2 regions of the Pseudarthrobacter sp. lyk4-40-TYG-27 genome follow, and region 1 is predicted to be linked to the other one. Evidence: riboswitches for the same ligand, from Rfam matches in the RefSeq annotation. Region 1 holds a riboswitch; the other holds the start of a gene.
The links. Region 1 has a riboswitch for glycine ahead of gcvP (aminomethyl-transferring glycine dehydrogenase). Riboswitches for the same ligand answer to the same signal wherever they lie in the genome.
Positions count from the first base shown of each region.

Region 2: another riboswitch for glycine. It lies ahead of gcvP (aminomethyl-transferring glycine dehydrogenase); the one in region 1 lies ahead of gcvP (aminomethyl-transferring glycine dehydrogenase).

Region 1 is NZ_JARVSH010000003.1:2,630-7,433, reverse strand. Features, by position in the region: gene gcvP (aminomethyl-transferring glycine dehydrogenase) at 1-2,535, opposite strand, end outside; glycine riboswitch at 2,694-2,794, opposite strand; glycine riboswitch at 3,084-3,182, shown strand; glycine riboswitch at 3,183-3,278, shown strand; gene cycA (D-serine/D-alanine/glycine transporter) at 3,327-4,804, shown strand, end outside.
Region 2 is NZ_JARVSH010000002.1:28,763-33,566, forward strand. Features, by position in the region: gene QRM96_RS03580 (MFS transporter) at 1-1,163, opposite strand, end outside; gene QRM96_RS03585 (TetR/AcrR family transcriptional regulator) at 1,247-1,783, shown strand; glycine riboswitch at 1,893-1,989, shown strand; gene gcvP (aminomethyl-transferring glycine dehydrogenase) at 2,179-4,804, shown strand, end outside.

The DNA.
Region 1 (4,804 bases):
CATCAGCGTGCCCGCGACGGGGAAGGACAGGGTGGGGGCGTGGAAACCGAAGTCGATCAGCCGCTTGGCCACGTCCTCGGCCGTGACCCCGGTCTTCGCGGTGAGTTCGCGCAGGTCCAGGATGCACTCGTGCGCCACCAGCCCGCCTTCGCCGGTGTACAGGACCGGGAAGTACTCGTTCAGGCGGGACGCGACATAGTTGGCCGCCAGCAGCGCGGACTTGGTGGCCTCGGTCAGGCCCTGCCCGCCCATCAGCTTCACGTACGCCCACGAAATCGGCAGCACCCCGGCCGAACCGAACCGGGACGCCGAGATCGCCACACCGTGCCCGGGCTCGTGCGCGGCTTTGTTCGCATCGCCCGGCATGAACGGTGCCAGGTGCGCCTTGGCGGCAACGGGCCCGACGCCGGGTCCCCCGCCGCCGTGCGGGATGCAGAAGGTCTTGTGCAGGTTCAGGTGCGAGACGTCGCCGCCGAACCGGCCCGGCTGGGCGAGTCCTACCAGGGCGTTCAGGTTGGCCCCGTCGATGTAGACCTGGCCGCCGGCAGCATGCACGGCGTCACAGACTTCGCGGACGTCCCCGTCGAACACGCCGTGGGTGGAGGGGTAGGTGATCATGATGGCCGACAGGACGTCCCGGTTCGCCTCGATCTTGGCCGTCAGGTCCTCGTGGTCGATCGTGCCGTCAGCGGCGGTGGCAACCACCACCACCTTCATCCCGGCCAGGACGGCGGAGGCGGCGTTGGTGCCGTGCGCCGAGGCCGGGATCAGGCACACGGTGCGCTGCTGCTCGCCCCGGGAGTGGTGGTAGCCGCGGATCGCGAGCAACCCTGCGAGTTCGCCCTGGGAGCCCGCGTTGGGCTGGATGGACACCTGGTCATACCCGGTGATCGTGGCCAGGTCCGCTTCCAGGCCGGCGATGAGTTCGCGCCAGCCCTCGGTCTGGGAGTCCGGGGCGAACGGGTGGATCGAGGCGAACTCCGGCCAGGAAATGGCCTCCATCTCGGCCGTGGCGTTCAGCTTCATGGTGCACGAACCCAACGGAATCATCGTCCGGTCCAGCGCCAGGTCACGGTCCGAGAGCTTCCGAATGTAACGCAGCAACTGGGGTTCAGACCGGTGCGTATTGAACACCGGATGCTGCAGGTAGGCCGAGGTGCGCAAAATAGTGTCGGGCAGTTCGAATCCCTGGGCATCACCCACCGGACCGGCGCCAAAGGCGACGGCGACGGCGGAAAGTGTTGCCGCCGTCGTCGTCTCATCAACGGAGACGCCCACCGTGTCCGGATCGATGAAGCGCAGGTTGATGCCGCGGGCTTCAGCGGCGGTGACCACCTTGGCGGCCTTGCCCGGAACGCTGACGGTGAGGGTGTCGAAGAAGGAGTCCGTGACCAGTTCGCGGCCCAGTGACGTGAGTGCTGTTGCCAAGACCCTGGCCTTGTTGTGGACGGTCTCTGCGATCGCCTTCAGCCCGTCGGGGCCGTGGTACACCGCGTACATGGACGCAACGATGGCCAGCAGCGCCTGGGCGGTGCAGATGTTGGACGTGGCCTTCTCGCGGCGGATGTGCTGCTCGCGGGTCTGCAAAGCCAGGCGGTAAGCGGGAACGCCGGCGTCGTCCTTGGACACCCCAACCAGGCGGCCGGGCAGGGAACGTTCCAGGCCCTTGCGGACAGCCATGTAGGCGGCGTGCGGCCCCCCAAAGAACAACGGCACACCAAAGCGCTGGGCCGAGCCAACGGCAATGTCCGCGCCCTGCTCGCCCGGAGGTGTGATCAGTGTCAGGGCCAGCAGGTCCGCAGCCACGGTGACCAGCGCGCCCCGGTCCTTGGCAGCGGTGATGACGGCGGACTGGTCCCATACGCGGCCGGAGGCGCCGGGCTGCTGCAGCACGACGCCATTGATGGCACCCTCCGGCAGGCCCTTGGACAGGTCCGCGACCTCCACCTCGAAGCCCAGCGCCTCCGCACGGCCCCTGACAATAGCGATGGTCTGCGGAAGTACGTCGATGTCCAGGACAGTCTTGCCGTCCTTGGCTGCCGCGGACTTGTTGGCGCGGCGCATCAGGAGCACGGCCTCGGCCACGGCGGTGGCTTCATCCAGCAAGGAAGCGTTGGCTATCGGGAGCGCCGTCAGGTCCTGCACCATGGTCTGGAAGTTCAGCAGCGCCTCAAGCCGGCCCTGCGAGATTTCCGGCTGGTAGGGCGTGTAGGCGGTGTACCAGGCCGGGGATTCCAGGATGTTGCGGCGGATCACCGGCGGCGTCACGGTGTCGTAGTAACCCTGGCCGATCATCTGGACGGCAGTCTTGTTCTTGGCGGCAAGCTTCCGCAGTTCCGTGAGGACTTCAACCTCGCTGAGGGCGTCGGCCAGCTTGAGCGCAGTTTCCTGCCGGATGGACGCGGGGACGGCCACGTCAACCAGGCCGTCCACGCTGTCGTAGCCCACGGCCTTGAGCATGGTGTCGACGTCGGCCTGGCGGCGCGCGCCGATATGGCGGTCCACGAAGGATGTTGGAAGCGACTGAATCGTCATGAGGAACTCCAGGTCTGGCCGGCCAGGGTGGCACGGCGTGGGATGGGTTCCTCCCCGCTCTGTATTGGACCTGAGAGATTCCGCGTTGCCTGCTGGCGGCAGGGGACGCTTGCACCGTCGGTGAACCAGGCCGGAGCCTGGTTGCTTTCCAGAGTCGCCTCGCCGTGACGGTACATGGGCCTGAGAGATTCCTGGGGAGGATTTGCTCCTACGGCGCCTGCCCGGTGATTCGCCGGGAGGACTCTCCCGTCACAGCTCGAAAGGCTTATTCAAATGTGGGTGATTCGGCTCACAAGGTATCGGGACGAACCCGTCATTGGCAAATCGGCCAGGTTCGGTGAGGGGCTTGACTGGGCGCGTGATGCCTTCGTTCCCGCTTGTGTCGGAAGGGGTTTGACATTCGATCGTGACGGACACCACACTGAACCCGGGATTGGCGCCGCCGGTGGCTGGCTCAGCGTATCCGGAGCGGCCTACCAGTCGGCGCCTGTCCCGTGCATGCCCGGCGGCGGCCCAAAAAGCCGCCGACCTCCAACTGAATACGCCTTCGACCTGCGGCGGGAGAGTCCTGCCGGGTACACCCAGCAGGCGCCGTAGGAGCAAACCCTCCCCAGGAAACTCTCAGGCCCACGTACCGCCGCGGACAGGCAACTCTGGAAAGCAGCCGGGCATGACCTTGGCTCACCGACGGTGCAAGCGGCTTTGGCTGCGGAAACTCTCAGGTCCACAACAGAGCGGGGAGGAACCAAATCTTTGCGGCTCCAAAAGCCGCTTTATCGATGGAGTTCCTCATGGCGATTCATCCCCCCACGTCCAACAGCGAACCAGCCCGCGGCCAGGGTGCTGCCACGGCGGCCCGCAGCGGGCCTCCCCACCTGGAACGGCAACTCACCAACCGGCATATCCAGCTCATCGCCATTGGTGGCGCGATCGGCACAGGCCTGTTCATGGGTTCCGGCAAGACCATTTCCGCCGCCGGACCTTCCGTGATCTTCGTGTACATGATCATCGGCTTCATGCTTTTCTTCGTCATGCGGGCCATGGGCGAGTTGCTGCTGAGCAACCTGAACTACAAGTCCTTCAGTGATTTCGCCGCCGACCTCCTGGGTCCGTGGGCAGGCTTCTTCACCGGGTGGACGTACTGGTTCTGCTGGGTGATCACCGGAATCGCGGACGTCATCGCCATCGCCGGGTACTCAAAAGAACTTTGGCCGGCGCTGCCGCTTTGGATCCCGGGCCTGGCCACGGTGGGCATCCTGCTGCTGCTGAACCTCGCCACGGTCAAGGCGTTCGGCGAGACAGAGTTCTGGTTCGCCCTCATCAAGATCGTCGCCATCGCGGCCCTGATCATCGTGGGACTTTTCATGATCTTCACCGGTTTCCAGAGCGACGCAGGCACGGCTAGCTTCACCAACCTGTGGAGCCATGGCGGGTTCTTCCCCAATGAGTTCATGGGCTTTGTGGCCGGATTCCAGATTGCAGTATTCGCCTTCGTGGGCATCGAACTGGTGGGCACCACCGCCGCCGAGGCCAAGAATCCCGAGCGCACGCTGCCCAGGGCCATCAACGCCATCCCCGTCCGCGTGCTGCTCTTCTATGTCGGCGCGCTGGTCATCCTCATGGCAGTCACCCCGTGGACCCAGTTCGCCGCCGGCCACAGCCCCTTCATCGGGATGTTCTCCCTGGCCGGCCTCGGCGCCGCGGCCACGGTGGTCAACCTGGTGGTCCTCACTTCGGCGATGTCCTCTGCGAACTCCGGCATCTACTCCACGTCCCGCATGGTCTTCGGCCTGGCCCAGGAAGGCGACGCCCCCGGTGTCTTCAGCCGGCTCTCCACGAGGAAGGTGCCCAGCAACGCGCTGTTCCTGTCCTGCGTCCTGCTGCTGTCCGGCGTCGTACTCATGTATGCGGGCCAGGATGTTGGCATGGCCTTTGAAATGGTGACCACCGTGTCCGCCGTCTGCTTCGTCTTTGTCTGGTCGATCATCCTCGCGAGCTACATCTCTTTCCGGCGTCGCCGCCCGCACCTGCACGCGGCCTCGAAGTTCAAGATGCCCGGTGGCATCCCCGCCGTGTGGGTGGTGTACGCGTTCTTCGCCTTCGTTCTCTGGGCCCTGACCACCCAGCCCGACACGCTCGCTGCCCTGCTGGTGACTCCCGTCTGGTTCGTCATCCTCGGCGTGGCGTGGGCCATTCTCCGGCGCCGTCCCGCGCACCTGGCCCGCTTCGAGGTCTTCCGGGCCGAGCTTCGGGCCGACGAGGCCGCCGG
Region 2 (4,804 bases), on a different contig from region 1:
TCCGCCGTGCCCACGCCCAGCGCCAGGACCAGGAGCGCTGCCAGCAGCAGCGCGGGTCCGCCGTCGTGGTTTCCAAACGCCACCAGGGTGTATCCCGTGGCGCTGAACGCCAGCCCCGCCGCCACCACGTAGCCAGGGCGGACCTTGCGAACCAGCGGCACCACCACCAAGCCGGCCACCACCGTGGCTGCCAGCGCCGGAATCATCGCCACGCCCGCGGCTGACGGGCTCAGGCCCTCAAGGAGCTGGAGGTGCTGGGCAAGGAACAGGATGAAGCCGTTGAAGGAAAACAGGGCCAGGATGTTGGCGCTGATGGCCATGCTGAACACCCGGTTCCGGAACAACGACATATCCAGCAGGGGGTGTTCCAAGCGGTGCTGGCGCCGCACGAACACCACGCCCATCGCCACGCCGAACGCCATGCTGCCAAGGCCCGCCAGGCCCGGACCTTCGGTGGCAACATCCTTGATGCCGTAGACCATGGGGACCATCACCAGCATGGACAACAGGATGCTCGGGACGTCCACTCTTCCCGGCGACGGGTCCTTGGATTCCGGGATCAAAGTGCGGCCCAGTGCCAGCAGGGGAACCATCAGGGGCACCGCCACCAGGAACACGGCGCCCCACCAGAAATGCTCCACCAGCCAGCCGCCGAAGATCGGCCCCAAGGCTGCGCCGCCGGAGAATCCGGCAGCCCAGATGGCGACGGCCATCCGCCGGCGGTTGGGCTCCGGGAAGATGTTGCGGATCAGCGACAAGGTGGAGGGCATCAGCATCGCCCCGAAGAACCCCAGTGCGGCCCGTCCGGCGATCAGCCACTCCGCGGAGGGCGCAAAAGCCGTTGCGGCGGACAATCCGGCAAAGCCCGTGCTGCCGATAATGAGCAACCGGCGCCGCCCAATCCTGTCGCCAAGGCTTCCCATCGATACCAGGAGACCGGCCAATACCAGTGGATAAGCGTCAATAATCCACAACACGTGCACACCGGAGGGTTCCAGGGCGCGGGTGATGGCGGGCAGGGCGAATGTCAGGGCGGTATTGTCCACGGCGACGAGCAGCACCGGGAACATCAGCAGCCCCAGTGCGAGCCAGTCGGGCCGCGGGGGCCGCCCGGCCGCTCCGCCGCTGCGTGCAGGCGCCGAGGTCGAAGGGGAAGTCGTCATAAAATAAATATACCGTCCAGACGGTACAGTTTAAAACCTTGCCGTTTCCCTTTTCGACGCCGGCGGAGGGCATGATGGGAAGCATGCCCCGAAAGCCTGTAGCCCGTGATGCGGTCCTTGACGCCTTCGAAACCCTCTTGATCGACGTGGGGGAGCGGGCGGCCACGCTCGACGCGGTGGCCAAAAAGGCAGGCGTGTCCAAGGGGGGACTGCTGTACCACTTCCCCAACAAGGAAGCGCTCATCGAAGTGCTGCTGGACCGCCTGGACGGGCTGGCCAAAGAGGACGCCGACGCCATGGCCGCGGCCGCCGAGGGGGCGGCGGCCTACTTCATCCGCTCCTCCGTCTGGGCGGACACTCCGCTGGACCGGGCCATCGTTGCCGCCACCAGGCTGGCGGAAGTGGCGCACCAGGAAACGCGGCGCCGTTTCGCGGCCATCCAGCAGCGGTGGCTGGACGAGATCGCGGCCGACGTGGGGCCGGGGCTGGCCAAAGCGGTCTTGTATATGGGGGACGGGCTGTATTTCAACGCCATGTTGTCCGTGGGCCCGGCGCCGCAAGGGGGAGCGGCGGCTGACGTGGAGGAACTCCTGGCGGCCCTTGAGCGGCTTCGCAGGTAGCCTCCGCCATTTGCCGGGAAGGGTTGCGGCATAGGACAATGGAATGTTGTGAGGGCTGTCACCGGCCCGCATGATCCAGCACATGGCTGGTTTACAAGTGAATAGCCTTTGATCTGCGGCGGGAGAGTTCTGCCGGTGTACAGGCAGGCGCCGTAGGAGCAAATCCTCCCCAGGAATCTCGCAGGCCCCCGTACCGCCGCGGCGAGGCGCCTCTGGAAAGCAGCAGGCGGTTCCCATGACCCCCAATCGGGGATTCGGAGCCGGTGTGCTCACCGACGGTGCAAGCGGGTCCTGCCAGGCAGGCACCGCGGAAACTCTCAGGTCCAATACAGAGCGGGGAGGAACCCGAATCGCTGTGGCGTACCCTGCGCCGCCTGAGTAAATGGAGTTCCTTCGTGCCGGTTAGCCCAGCCTCCACCACTTTCGTCGACCGCCATATCGGTGCGCGCCGCCAGGCCGACGTCGATACCATGCTCAAAGCCGTTGGCTACGACACTGTCGACTCACTGGTTGACACCGCCGTCCCCAAGGTCATCCGTCAGGAATCTGCCCTTCGCCTGCAGGACGCCCTCAGCGAGGTTGAAGTCCTCACGGAACTGCGGAAGCTTGCCGCCAAGAACAAGACGGCAGTCCAGATGATCGGCCAAGGCTACTACGACACCGTGACGCCGCCGGTGATCCGCCGCAACATCCTGGAATCCCCGGCCTGGTACACCGCCTACACCCCGTACCAGCCGGAAATCTCGCAGGGCCGGCTCGAGGCACTGCTGAACTTCCAGACCATGGTGCAGGACCTGGTGGGACTGCCCATCGCCAACGCCTCGCTGCTGGATGAAGCCACCGCCGTGGCCGAGGCCGTGCTCCTGATGCGCCGCGCCAACAAGTCCGCGGCAGCGAAGGACGGCAAGACGGTCCTGGACATCGACGTTCTTCCGCAGACCATCGCCATCGTGCAGGGTCGCGCCGAGGCGCTGGGCTTCGAGGTGGAGGTCGCGGACCTGTCCAAGGGCCTGCCGGAGGGTGCCATCAATGGCGTCGTGCTGCAGCAGCCCGGCGCCTCCGGCCGGGTGTGGGACCAGTCCGCCGTCATTACCGCTGCCAAGGACCGCGGCGCGCTGGTTACGGTGGCTGCGGACCTGCTGGCCCTGACACTGATCACACCTCCGGGCGAGCAGGGCGCGGACATTGCCGTTGGCTCGGCCCAGCGCTTTGGTGTGCCGTTGTTCTTTGGGGGGCCGCACGCCGCCTACATGGCTGTCCGCAAGGGCCTGGAACGTTCCCTGCCCGGCCGCCTGGTTGGGGTGTCCAAGGACGACGCCGGCGTTCCCGCTTACCGCCTGGCTTTGCAGACCCGCGAGCAGCACATCCGCCGCGAGAAGGCCACGTCCAACATCTGCACCGCCCAGGCGCTGCTGGCCATCGTTGCGTCCATGTACGCGGTGTACCACGGCCCGGACGGGCTGAAGGCGATCGCGGAAACGACGCATGGCCACGCCCGTACCCTCGCCGCGGCGCTCAAGGCCGCCGGCCTGGATGTCCTGCACACTTCCTTCTTCGACACCCTGACGGTCCGTGTTGCCGGCCGTGCGTCAGCAGTGATTTCCGACGCCGAGGCCCGCGGCATCAACCTGCGGCCCATCGACGCCGACACCGTAGGCATCTCCCTCGACGAAACCACGACGCCGGCCATCGTCGCGCAGGTCGCCGACGTCTTCGGCGCCCCGGTTGCCGAGGGACACAGCGAGGGCCAGGGCTTTGGGCTGGAGGCCGGCGTCGAGCGTTCTTCCGACTACCTGCAGCATCCGGTGTTCAATACGCACCGGTCTGAAACCCAGTTGCTGCGTTACATTCGGAAGCTCTCGGACCGTGACCTGGCGCTGGACCGGACGATGATTCCGTTGGGTTCGTGCACCATGAAGCTGAACGCGACGGCTGAGATGGAGGCCATTTCCTGGCCGGAGTTCGCCTCGATCCACCCGTTCGCCCCGGACTCCCAGACCGAGGGCTGGCGCGAACTCATCGCCGGCCTGGAAGCGGACCTGGCCACGATCACCGGGTATGACCAGGTGTCCATCCAGCCCAACGCGGGCTCGCAGGGCGAGCTCGCAGGGTTGCTCGCGATCCGCGGCTACCACCACTCCCGGGGCGAGCAGCAGCGCACCGTGTGCCTGATCCCGGCCTCGGCGCACGGCACCAACGCCGCCTCCGCCGTCCTGGCCGGGATGAAGGTGGTGGTGGTGGCCACCGCCGCTGACGGGACGATCGACCACGAGGACCTGACGGCCAAGATCGAGGCGAACCGGGATGTCCTGTCGGCCATCATGATCACCTACCCCTCCACCCACGGCGTGTTCGACGGGGACGTCCGCGAAGTCTGTGACGCCGTCCACGCCGCCGGCGGCCAGGTCTACATCGACGGGGCCAACCTGAACGCCCTGGTGGGGCTGGCCCAGCCGGGCCGGTTCGGCGGGGACGTCTCGCACCTGAACCTGCATAAGACCTTCTGCATCCCGCACGGCGGCGGGGGACCCGGCGTCGGGCCCGTTGCCGCGAAGGCGCACCTGGCACCGTTCATGCCGGGCGATGCGAACAAGGCCGCCCATGAAGAGGGCCACGGGGTGGCGATCTCCGCGTCCCGGTTCGGTTCGGCCGGTGTGCTGCCGATCTCGTGGGCGTACGTGAAGCTGATGGGCGGTGAGGGCCTGACCGAGGCCACCAAGTCCGCGCTGCTGGCGGCCAACTACGTCGCGTCCCGCCTGAACGAGTACTTCCCGGTCCTCTACACCGGTGAAGGCGGGCTGGTGGCGCACGAGTGCATCCTGGACCTGCGCGAACTCACGGCGAAGACGGGAGTCACGGCCGAGGACGTGGCCAAGCGGCTGATCGACTTCGGTTTCCACGCCCCCACCCTTTCGTTCCCTGTCGCGGGCACGCTGATGGTGGAGCCCACCGAGTCCGAGGACCTGGCCGAGATCGACCGCTTCATCGAGGCCATGATCACCATCCGCAAGGAAAATGACC